DNA from 2 places in the Carnobacterium mobile DSM 4848 genome. Region 2 is predicted to be linked to the other one. Evidence: riboswitches for the same ligand, from Rfam matches in the RefSeq annotation. Region 2 holds a riboswitch; the other holds the start of a gene.
What was found. A riboswitch is a leader RNA that binds a small molecule or an ion and turns the genes downstream of it on or off. The one in region 2 is predicted to bind lysine.
Positions count from the first base shown of each region.

Region 1: linked by a shared signal. The riboswitch ahead of BR87_RS06505 (Na+/H+ antiporter NhaC family protein) and the one ahead of dapF (diaminopimelate epimerase) in region 2 are both predicted to bind lysine.

Region 1 is NZ_JQMR01000001.1:1,394,940-1,400,254, reverse strand. Features, by position in the region: gene BR87_RS06525 (hypothetical protein) at 1-639, shown strand, start outside; gene BR87_RS06520 (YrhK family protein) at 735-992, opposite strand; gene BR87_RS06515 (DUF421 domain-containing protein) at 1,259-1,927, shown strand; gene BR87_RS06510 (hypothetical protein) at 1,979-2,842, opposite strand; gene BR87_RS13030 (NAD-dependent epimerase/dehydratase family protein) at 3,177-3,287, opposite strand; lysine riboswitch at 3,531-3,712, shown strand; gene BR87_RS06505 (Na+/H+ antiporter NhaC family protein) at 3,811-5,315, shown strand, end outside.
Region 2 is NZ_JQMR01000001.1:302,777-308,091, forward strand. Features, by position in the region: gene BR87_RS01355 (peptidoglycan D,D-transpeptidase FtsI family protein) at 1-730, shown strand, start outside; gene BR87_RS01360 (hypothetical protein) at 792-1,307, opposite strand; gene BR87_RS01365 (hypothetical protein) at 1,333-1,683, opposite strand; lysine riboswitch at 1,895-2,038, shown strand; gene dapF (diaminopimelate epimerase) at 2,232-3,050, shown strand; gene dapD (2,3,4,5-tetrahydropyridine-2,6-dicarboxylate N-acetyltransferase) at 3,141-3,851, shown strand; gene BR87_RS01380 (aspartate aminotransferase family protein) at 3,859-5,046, shown strand; gene BR87_RS01385 (M20 metallopeptidase family protein) at 5,049-5,315, shown strand, end outside.

The DNA.
Region 1 (5,315 bases), 1.1 Mb from region 2:
CCAGATATCTATCAAAATATGGGGAATTACGCTGGAAAAACCATTTCCGAAGCAACGATAACTCTTAACTACTGTGATCAATTGGCCGCTGAAAGCACAGCTGATAAAAACGGCAACTTTATTTTTGATTTAAGCATACTTAATGAAATAAGTGCAGAAGACAGCCTTGAGATTACGATAACGGATACAACAGGGGTGTTTGCAACTTTTGAAAAAGTGGTTTTATTGGAAAAAAGCCAGGTGGATAATGAGGAAGAAGTCCCTGATCTAGAAACAGGAGAAGAAAATAAACTACCAGAGCCTGACGAGCATCAAGAGTCTCTTACGAAAAATGAAAGTCAAAAGAAGACGAAAGACAAACAAAGATTGCCGTTGGAGGAGACTACTGATAAAACGCATTTTTCGCTGTTACCTGATTCAACGGAACCAGGAAAAACAGCACATGTAAAAAATGAGGGAACTGCATTACCTGATTCGAAAAGTGAAACTACCCTATTTTCTTCAGCAGAGAAAAGTACTGAAGTATTGGAAAAAAATAAAAATGAAGCTGGAAAGTCAGCAGATAACGATTCTACTGCTCTAATGGGACTTGTTGTGCTGGGCACACTTGTGATGTCCGCATTTTTATATAAATATTAAAGGCAAACTCCAAGAATAAATAAAGAGATTCTTTTTGAACCCGCTGCTTTTGCAGTGGGTCTTTTTTTCTGTTCCTCTTATTAAAGGATTTAGTCTTACAGTTTTGAAATCCAAGTCTTCCGAAGAATTTTAAGAATAGGACGGATAGTTAAGAAGATACTGGCTAATAAATAAATAACACTACCATAAACAGCGGGAGCGCCAAAAAGATTCAATAAACTACCAGCTACAAACATTAATCCAGTGATAACATCATTCGTTAATGAAATAATTTGGTACTTTTGTTGGAAATAAATCTTGAAACGTTTGGATTTAATGACAACATCATTTTTTTTGCGATTGATTTTTGGCATATCTGTTCTTCCTTTCTTAATCGGTTATTTTTTATTGTTTACTATATATTTATTTTATCAAATACCGTTTGAAAACTCAGGTGATAAGGTAGTTCAACTTATCCAGTTGCGTTGGAGAGTTGAGGAGAGATAGACCCCGCCCATCAAGTTTTTGGTCCATCCATAAATAGTTAAAGCACTTCAATAGCACTCCTCTAATGGAAACGCTAGAATAGAGAAAAAGAATAGTGATTACAAACATTAATTTGAATAGAGGGTGATCCGTTATGTATGGAAGTATTGTGTTAAAGGTTGCTTTTGGATTAATCGGGTTATTGTTTTTTACCCGTTTATTAGGGAAAAAAAGTATGTCTGATATTACACCATTTGATTTAATTTATACTTTGGTGCTGGGAGGGCTTTTGGAAGAATCAATCTATGATGAAAAGATCCGTTTAATCCATTTTTTTCTAGCTTTGACGGTATGGGGAGTTATGATTTACAGTATTGAAACGTTTGTACAAAAAAATGATAGAATCAATAAATGGATCAAAGGCGAGCCCTGCGTTTTAGTGCAGGATGGTCAGCTGAATATTAAAGGATTGAACAGCAACCACGTAGAAATGGAACAGTTAAGAACGATGATGAGGCAGCAAAACTGTTTTTCTTTGCAAGAAGCAAAACATGTGATTCTTGAAACAGGTGGAACGATCAGTGTGATGAAAAATGAAAAAGAAGATACGATATTGACCATTCTTTTAATCGATGAAGGGAAAATAAGTGAAAAAGCATTAGAAAGTATTCATAAAACAGAAGATTGGTTACGGGAACGATTAAGAAAAGAAGGACAGATGCAAATAGCGGAAATTGCATATGCTGAGTGGTCGAGCGAACGAGGTCTATATATTAAAACTTATGCTGATTCAATAAAAGAGCCTTATGAAATTGATGGGTAATAAATAAAAATAACCTATCCTTTCTTTAGACAAAAAGGATAGGACGTTTTTTTAATCAAAGGCTACAGCGATCATCAATGCGTCAATTGGATCAACTACTTGATCAATAACATAGACTGTTGTTCCGTCTTGCCAAAGGATCCGGTTGGTTTCACGCTCGGAATCAAGATGAGCATAACCATGAGGGTTAGGAACCGGAAGACTGTTCTCTTCTAAGAACTCTACTGCTTCTTTCGCTAATTCAGTACCTTGTTCGCTATTTGAGGTTCTGGCATGGACAGCCAAAGCCCATTGGCCTTCATTCCAGCCAGTATAAACAGAACCGGCTCCTGCGTCTTGATAGCCGGTAATATCATACCCTAGATCGACTTCTTGTCCGCCTTGTTCACTGAACGTTTGATGGACTATTTGATCGTCAGCTTCTTTTTGAGAAGGATATTGTTGAACCGTTAATTGGGCAATTTTTTCAGCTGAACTGGTGCTATTCGTTAACTGCTGATTGTTAATCGGGATTGGTTCATCACTTTCATAAAAGACAACAGCATAGGTACCCGCTTCGGATGAAGTAGTCGCACTTAGATGTTTGCCCTCTTTCATTGGGAGTTGTTTAGGTAAATGGATAGGCGCATCGGTATAGAGTTCATTTTCAATGGCTTCAAGAACCTCTTGTTGAGATAAAGCAGCTGGTTGTTCGCTCGAACTTGTTGATGAAGCCGCACTTGATTGATTGGCTGCTTCACTGCTGGAACTTTCTTCAACTGTGCTTTCCTGACTGCTGCTTTGGCTAGTTTCTTCTGCAGAACTTGCTTGAGAAGATGTGTTAGTTGTTTCATTATCAGGGGCGTTGTTCATTGAACAGCCGGCTAATACTGCCATTGTGATAAATGCAGGAAACAAAGCTTTTTTATTTATCATAAAATCATCCTTGTACATTATATTTAAGGTTTTAGTCTTCCGACAAAAAAAGGAAAACCTTATGAACCTAAGTTGTTTCTTAGTTGGTATTTCCTCAATTATTTGAGAAAATATACTTAATGGATTGAGAGGTGGATCGTCCCATCCTTCGTTAAAATGAAAAAGTTTTCTATTTTATTATAAAAGATCTGAACCATGATATCTAATGATCTGTTTTATTATTATCAGGAAAAAAAAGGCAACATCTTCTTAGCTTTCTTTAAACCGATGAATGATTTCTGCTAAAGATTCCTGCAAAGTGATGGCAGGACGTTTTAACAACAAGGGCAAGCCTTCACTTATGAACAGGGATTGCAAGAGACTCTGTAGGAACACCTTTTTTTAATAATGCCTCAACTACTTTAGTACCTAACATACCGGTGGCGCCAGTGACTAAAATTTTCATATGAAACCCTCCTTTAGTTAAGAAGTGAAAACGCTTGTGTATACAAATAGTTTACGCTTGATTAAACAGTTAATCAACTTAAAGACAATAAGCGAATTTCTCTGCTAGTGACAAATAACAACGTATTCTTTTAAGGCAAGAAGAAAAGAGGTCAAAAACTGTATTAAAATCGGATGTGGATTAGCAGAATGCAGTGTCAAAATGTAAAAAATACTGTATACTAAAGGATAAGATTTTAAAAAAAATAAAGATAGAGGCGCGGTTTTTAAGAGTACAACTAGTGAGAGGGCACGATGAAGTAGTTGGAAAGGGAAAATCGCCGAAGTGTTTAACAGTGCCAAACTGTTGGATGCTGGGGCTGAACAGAATATGTTCAGCACTGTCACAAAATTTCAGGCATGAATTTGTGGAGGACTATCAACAAAGGGTACTGAATTGTGTGAATCTATACATAAAGTGCGCCTTGAGTTGAATAGAACTCAAGGCGTTTTTTTGCGTTCAAATTAAGAAAGGGAGTAAGAAAATGAAGAAGAAAATTGGTTTGGTTTCAGCATTAGCAATTTTTATGGTAGTTGCTGCTAATATGGATTTCTCAAATGGAAACGGTTCTGGTGTCAATTATGGGTGGTTTACATTAGTACCGCCTTTTGTTTCGATAATATTAGCCTTTGTAACTAAAAATGTTATTATCTCATTATTTATCGGTATTTTTTCAGGAGCATATGTCCTTCATTTAGCAACGAGCAATTCTTTTTTTGCGATAATACAAGCATTTTTAAGCGTTGTAGATTATGCGTTGACTTCTTTGGCTGATCCTTGGAATGCGGGGATTATTCTCCAAGTCTTAACAATAGGCGGATTAATAGCCTTGATGACTAAAATGGGAGGTGCAAAAGCTGTTGCTTCTGCTTTGTCAAACAAAGCTAAAGGTCCTAAAAGTGCCCAAGTGATTACGTGGATTTTGGGTATACTGATGTTTTTTGATGATTACGCTAATTCCTTAATTGTTGGACCTGTGATGAGGCCAGTGACAGATGAAAAACATGTCTCTAGAGAAAAATTAGCCTTTATTGTTGATGCAACGGCAGCTCCGATTGCCGGGATAGCCTTAATTTCAACTTGGGTAGGGTATGAAGTAGGTTTGATCAAGGAGGGGTATGAAGCGATTGGCCAAACAGTCAATGCTTATGGTATTTTTGTTCAAACGTTACCTTATCGATTTTATAATTTCTTAATGTTGGCTTTTGTATTAGCGACTATTCTATTATTAAAAGAATTTGGGCCCATGCTGAACGCTGAAAAAAAAGCACGTAATCGTACTTTATATGATGAAGATGAGTTGAATATGGTCTCGTCAAAAGAAATTGATGAGATGGAACCAGCTGAAGGAACAAAATTAAGCATTTGGAATATGATTATTCCAATCGGTACGTTAATTGTAGCAGCTTTCGTTGGTTTTTATTTCAATGGATACAATGCAATCATAGAAAATGGAGAAGCTGCGGCTATAGCAGTTCTGAAAGCAAGTCCTTTGTCTCTTTTAGCTATCCAAGAAGCTTTTGGTGCTTCGGATGCGAGTATCGTGTTGTTTCAGGCAGCTTTATTGGCAAGCCTCGTAGCCATGACGATGGGTGTATCACAAAAGACCTTTACTTGGGGTGAAGCAGTCGATACTTGGATCAATGGAATGAAATCTTTGATTATCACGGGAGCAATTTTATTGCTGGCTTGGTCATTGAGCGCCGTTATCAGAGAATTAGGTACAGCAGAATTTTTAGTATCTTTGTTATCCGATACAATGCCCGTATTCTTACTGCCGTCTATCGTCTTTATTCTAGGGTCAATTATTTCGTTTGCGACTGGGACGTCTTATGGCGCAATGGGAATTTTAATGCCGCTGGCTATTCCTTTATCAGCAGCATTATCCAACAATCCTGATTTTATTATTATCACAACTGGAGCCGTTTTGACAGGTGCTATTTTCGGAGACCATTGTTCACCGATTTCCGATACAACTATTTTGTCATC
Region 2 (5,315 bases):
CTATACGCCTAATACAACTTTAAAGATTGATAGTAGAGAAGTCATCGATAAGTTAAGAGCTTATTATGCACAGTTCGGTTTAGGAATCAAAACTGGGATCGACTTGCCAGGTGAAGGCTCTGGTTTTGTCGGTACAGATATTACTGGTGCACAACCGTTGTTTTTCTCATTTGGACAATATGATACGTATACACCCATTCAAATGATCCAATATGTCTCAACTATAGCCAATGGCGGAAAGCGCATTGCGCCTAGAATCGTAAGCGAAGTTCGTGGAACAGATGAAGATGGTAATCTAGGAGCAGTAGAAACTCAACTAGAACCTCAAATCTTAAATACGGTTAATGTAGGAAAAACGGAATTTTCCCGCGCGCAGCAAGGAATGTACCAAGTAGTCCATGGAGCAAACGGTTCAGCGAGAAGTGCTTTTATCGGTGCTGAATACGATGCTGCAGGAAAAACAGGAACAGCTGAAGCGAGTTACTTTGGGCCTGTAGAAAGTGCCCAAGGATCTTCGGTAGAAAATCGGACATTTATTGGGTATGCTCCTTTTGATGATCCGCAAATTGCGGTTACAGTAGTGGTACCGTATTTACCGTTACCAAATACGAATAAAGAAAACACAAGTATTGCTCGTCAAGTATTTGATGCGTATTTCCGTGTAGGAAAGTATAAAAACTTAGATGCTGAAGTAGCCAAAGATGCTGATTCAGATGACGCTGAAGAATAGAAAAATCAACAAAAAGCACAAAAAACCGCTAATTAATTAGCGGTTTTTTGTGTACTTAAGGTTAACGGCCCATTAAGCTATCTGCGATTTGCTGAAAATCCATTTCGCTAGTTACTTCATAAGAACCGGGACGTAAAAGCGAAATATAATCATTTTCTTCAAGGAATGTTTCAAATTCAGATGAATCCTTAATAATTCCTTGATCTTCTAATTGTTGCACAGCAACACTACTTGGATCACCGTCATTAATGACGATCGTTGTCTTAACGACTTCTGGCTTGCTTGATTCGCTTGATGTTGTGGCTGAATCTTCTTCTTTTGGTTTTTCAGAAGAAGCTGTTTCAGTGTCCTTTGAATTTTCTTTATCTTCAGTCAAGTTCGCAACTTCTGTTTCAGCTAGCAAACTTTCATATTTTTCTTTGTAGGATGCTTCTTCTTTGCTTAGTGTAACAGAATCATTTTTAGTCGAATGATCAGCACTTACCTGTGGCTCGTAAAGGAAAAGACGGTATCCAGCCAGAACGATGGCAGAAATCAAAAAACCGAGTGCCATGTAACGTAATGTGGGTTTACTCATTCAAAAAGCTCCTTCTTTTAAGTTTTTATTTTGTATTGATATAGTCATCTATCACAACTTTAATGGTTGCCTCTGATAATCTCGTTTGATTGGCAATATCCTCGATCGCTACTCCTTGAGTATATAAAGTGATCACATGTTTTTTTAATACGTCATGTATTTTTGCTGATGTAGCTGTTTCTTCTGAATGAATATTTAATTCTTCTTCAAGAACAGCAACGCGTTTTTTTAATTGGTAGATGTCTTGTAATAATTGAAGAGATAATTCTTCAAATTCTTCTTTAATTTTTTCACCATTATCTTTTTTATAAAAAGACCATCCAATCAATGCAATGGCAATAACTAATAAGATAATCACTATTATCCATAAATCCACTATTTTCACCTCTTTTATTTAAACTTCAAGTTTAATTTTACCATATTATCTTTTAGAAACATAGAATGTAAAAAAAACTTAATAAAGATATAGCAGCTTTATTATATTAGCTAAATGGCAGAAATTTTAGAATGAGACGAACTATTTTTTAGCTTGAACTCTTTATTGACAGCCTAAAACATTAACGGTAAAATAAAAAAAATAATAATACCATGCGAAAAGAGGCTGCGTCATGTCAAGAGTACCTAGGGAAAGGGGCTGACGCCGAAGTATAATGATACTGGGCCCATGTTGAATAAATATGGGACTATTTTTCTAACGTTGCCCAATGATAGAAAAATGTGCTTTAGCTTGGTAGGGCGACTGCAGGTAGTAACAGCCGTGAGCATTCGCTTACGGCTGTTTTTTTAGAAAGCAGACTAATTTTTTTGTTTTAGAGAAAATTAGAAATAAAAGTTTTCTACTAATGGATAAGGGAATAATGCTATTTCTATTCATTAGAGCTAAGGGAAGTCAGAGGAAACTAGAGCTTTCAGAAGGAGGAAATTATGAAGTTTATTAAGTACCATGGAACGGGAAATGATTTTATTTTTGTGGATGATAAAAATATAGATGAAAGCCAACTGCCAGAAATTGCAAAGAAAGTATGCCACCGTTTTTTTGGAATAGGCGCTGATGGCCTTATGATGGCAGGAGAATCAACAAAAGCTGATATTAAAATGAATTATTACAATCAAGATGGATCGGTTGCTCCTATGTGTGGGAATGGACTACGTTGTTTCGGAAGATATGTTCATGAAACGGGTATTCTTGCTGAAGAGAGATTTATGGTGGAAACATTGGCTGGAATTTTATCGGTTGATGTAAGCCGCGGTTATAAAGACATTGTTATCGATTTAAACAAACCCACCTATAGGCTTGACTATCCTGATACAGTACATCCATTGACCAACGGAAATAGTATATCGCTAATCGTCAATGGAAGAGAGTATGAGATGGATGTCCTGTTCTTAGGCACTTTACATGGCATCATCTTGACTGCTGACAAAGTACCTGATGAAGATGCTTATGCTCTTTGTCACCATGAATTTTTTCCTAAATGGATAAACGTTAATTTTGTCCAAATTTTGGACCGGAAAAATATCAAGCTTCGTACTTATGAACGCGGAGTCGGATATACTCTTGCTTGCGGAACCGGAGCTGCTTCTTCACAGGTCATCGCTCATAAAAAAGGGTTAACGGATGAAAAAGTGAAAGTTCATGTTGATGGCGGAGAACTGAATGTTTTATTTGCTGATTCAGTTATCCTTAGTGGTCCAGCAGTAAAAGTTGCTGTAGGCGAAATAATGTTAGAAAATATTGGATAAGTGAGACTAGCTAATAAGAAAAAAAGGAAAGCAAACAAACTGCTTTTTATATGAGAAAATAGAATTATGAAGAAACCAGGAGGAATAACAATGAATGAGAGCTTTTTAACAGATGCCTATGAAATAGCAGCTTATATCAAAGCCGCTAAAAAGAAAACACCCGTTAAATTATACGTTATTGGAGAGTTAGATGGAGTTTCGTATGAGGGACTCAAGATTTTTGGAAGCGGAAGAAGCTTTACTATCTTTGGTGAAGCGGAAGATATCCGGGCATTTATAGAAATAAACAAAGAAAAAATAGTAGATACTGTATTGGAATATGACAGACGCAACTCTGCTATACCACTTTTGGATATTACTCATATTGATGCTCGCATTGAACCCGGAGCTCATATCAGAGATCATGTTACTATCCAAAAAGGAGCAGTTATTATGATGGGGGCTATCCTCAATATTGGGGCGATTATTGGAGAAAATACAATGATCGATATGAACGCTGTAATAGGAGCTCGCGGAATCATTGGTAAAAATTGTCATATTGGAGCTGGTGCAGTTATAGCAGGAGTACTTGAACCCCCATCAAATTCACCGGTTATTATTCATGATGATGTGCTTGTCGGCGCTAATGCAGTTGTAATTGAAGGAGTGACTATCGGAAAAGGCGCAGTGGTTGCTGCTGGTGCGATAGTTCTAGAAGATGTTCCTGAAAATACCGTTGTTGCTGGTTCTCCTGCGAGAATTATAAAAATAAAGGATGAAAAAACAAGTAAAAAAACAGCACTTATGGAAGGTTTGAGGTGAAGAGACAATGGCTTTAATCGATGACGATAAGAAATATGTTTTAAATCTTTATAATCGTTTACCACTGGAAATCATTGATGCAGAAGGAATGTATCTAACAGATGTTGATGGAAGAAAATTTTTAGATTTTTATTCAGGTATTGCGGTAAATATTTTAGGACATAAACATCCAAAGATCATGGAAGCTGTAAAAAAGCAGGTAGACAGCTATTTACACCTTTCTAATTACTTTGTCGCACCCTCTACCGTAGAACTTGCTAAAAGCCTCGTTGAAAATAGTTTTGCTAGTAAAGTGTTCTTTGCCAATTCAGGAACAGAAGCTAACGAAGCCATGATTAAATTAGCAAAAAAATATGGCAGAGAAAAAGATCCGGATAAAGTGAATTTTGTTAGTTTGGAGAGCGGGTTCCATGGACGGACAATAGGAGGGCTTAGTTTAACAGGCAATGAAAAATATAAAGCACAATTTGCACCAGTTATGCCAGGAGTAAAACATGTTCCGTTAAATGATCTTTCTGCTTTAGAGAACGCAGTGGATGAACAGACGTGTGGGATTATGTTCGAAGTCGTTCAAGGCGAAGCAGGCATTCGATTAGTTACAGAAGAGTTTATCAATAAAGTGAAAATATTAGCTCAAAAATATGATGTACTTATTCTTATTGATGAAGTTCAAACAGGTCTTTTTCGAACGGGCAAGCTTTTTGCTTATGAATATTTCGATATCGTACCTGATATTGTAACTCTTGCGAAAGGGCTTGGAGGCGGCTTGCCGATTGGCGCTATGTTGGTTAGTGAAAGGTTAGAAGAAGTACTGAGTCCAGGGGATCACGGAACGACCTTCGGCGGAAATCCTGTTGCTGCAGCTGCAGGAAAAGCTTTGCTTGACGTAATTCTGGAAAATGACTTTCAAGAACATATCCATCGTATGTCACAACTTCTTTTTACAGAGCTGGTAAAATTACAACAAAAGTATCCAACTATTATTTTAGAAGTACGTGGATTAGGCCTCATGATTGGAGTTGATGTGGGAATTCATGCCGCTAAAATCAAAGACGCCGCCTTTAAAAAAGGCGTGTTGTTGAATGTTACAGGAAAATCAGTTATCCGGTTATTACCTGCTTTTGTGGTTGAAGAAAAGGATATTCAATTATTTTTGGATACATTTGAAGAAGTAATGGAAGAATTGGGGAATTGAATGTGAAAATAGAAGAGTTAACTGAAACTGTTACCACCATAAGAAGAGAGTTGCATCAAATACCTGAAATTGGCTTTAACCTGCCAAAGACTTCGGCTTATGTGAAAAAAAAGCTGCTGGAATATGGATACGAACCTTGTAGTGTAGCACAGACAGGTTGGATAGCTGTTCTTGAAGGTAAGACAACTGAAGCGATAGCTTTTCGCTCAGATATGGACGCTTTAGAAGTGGCAGAAGAAACCGGCATGAGTTTTGCTTCTCAGCATGCT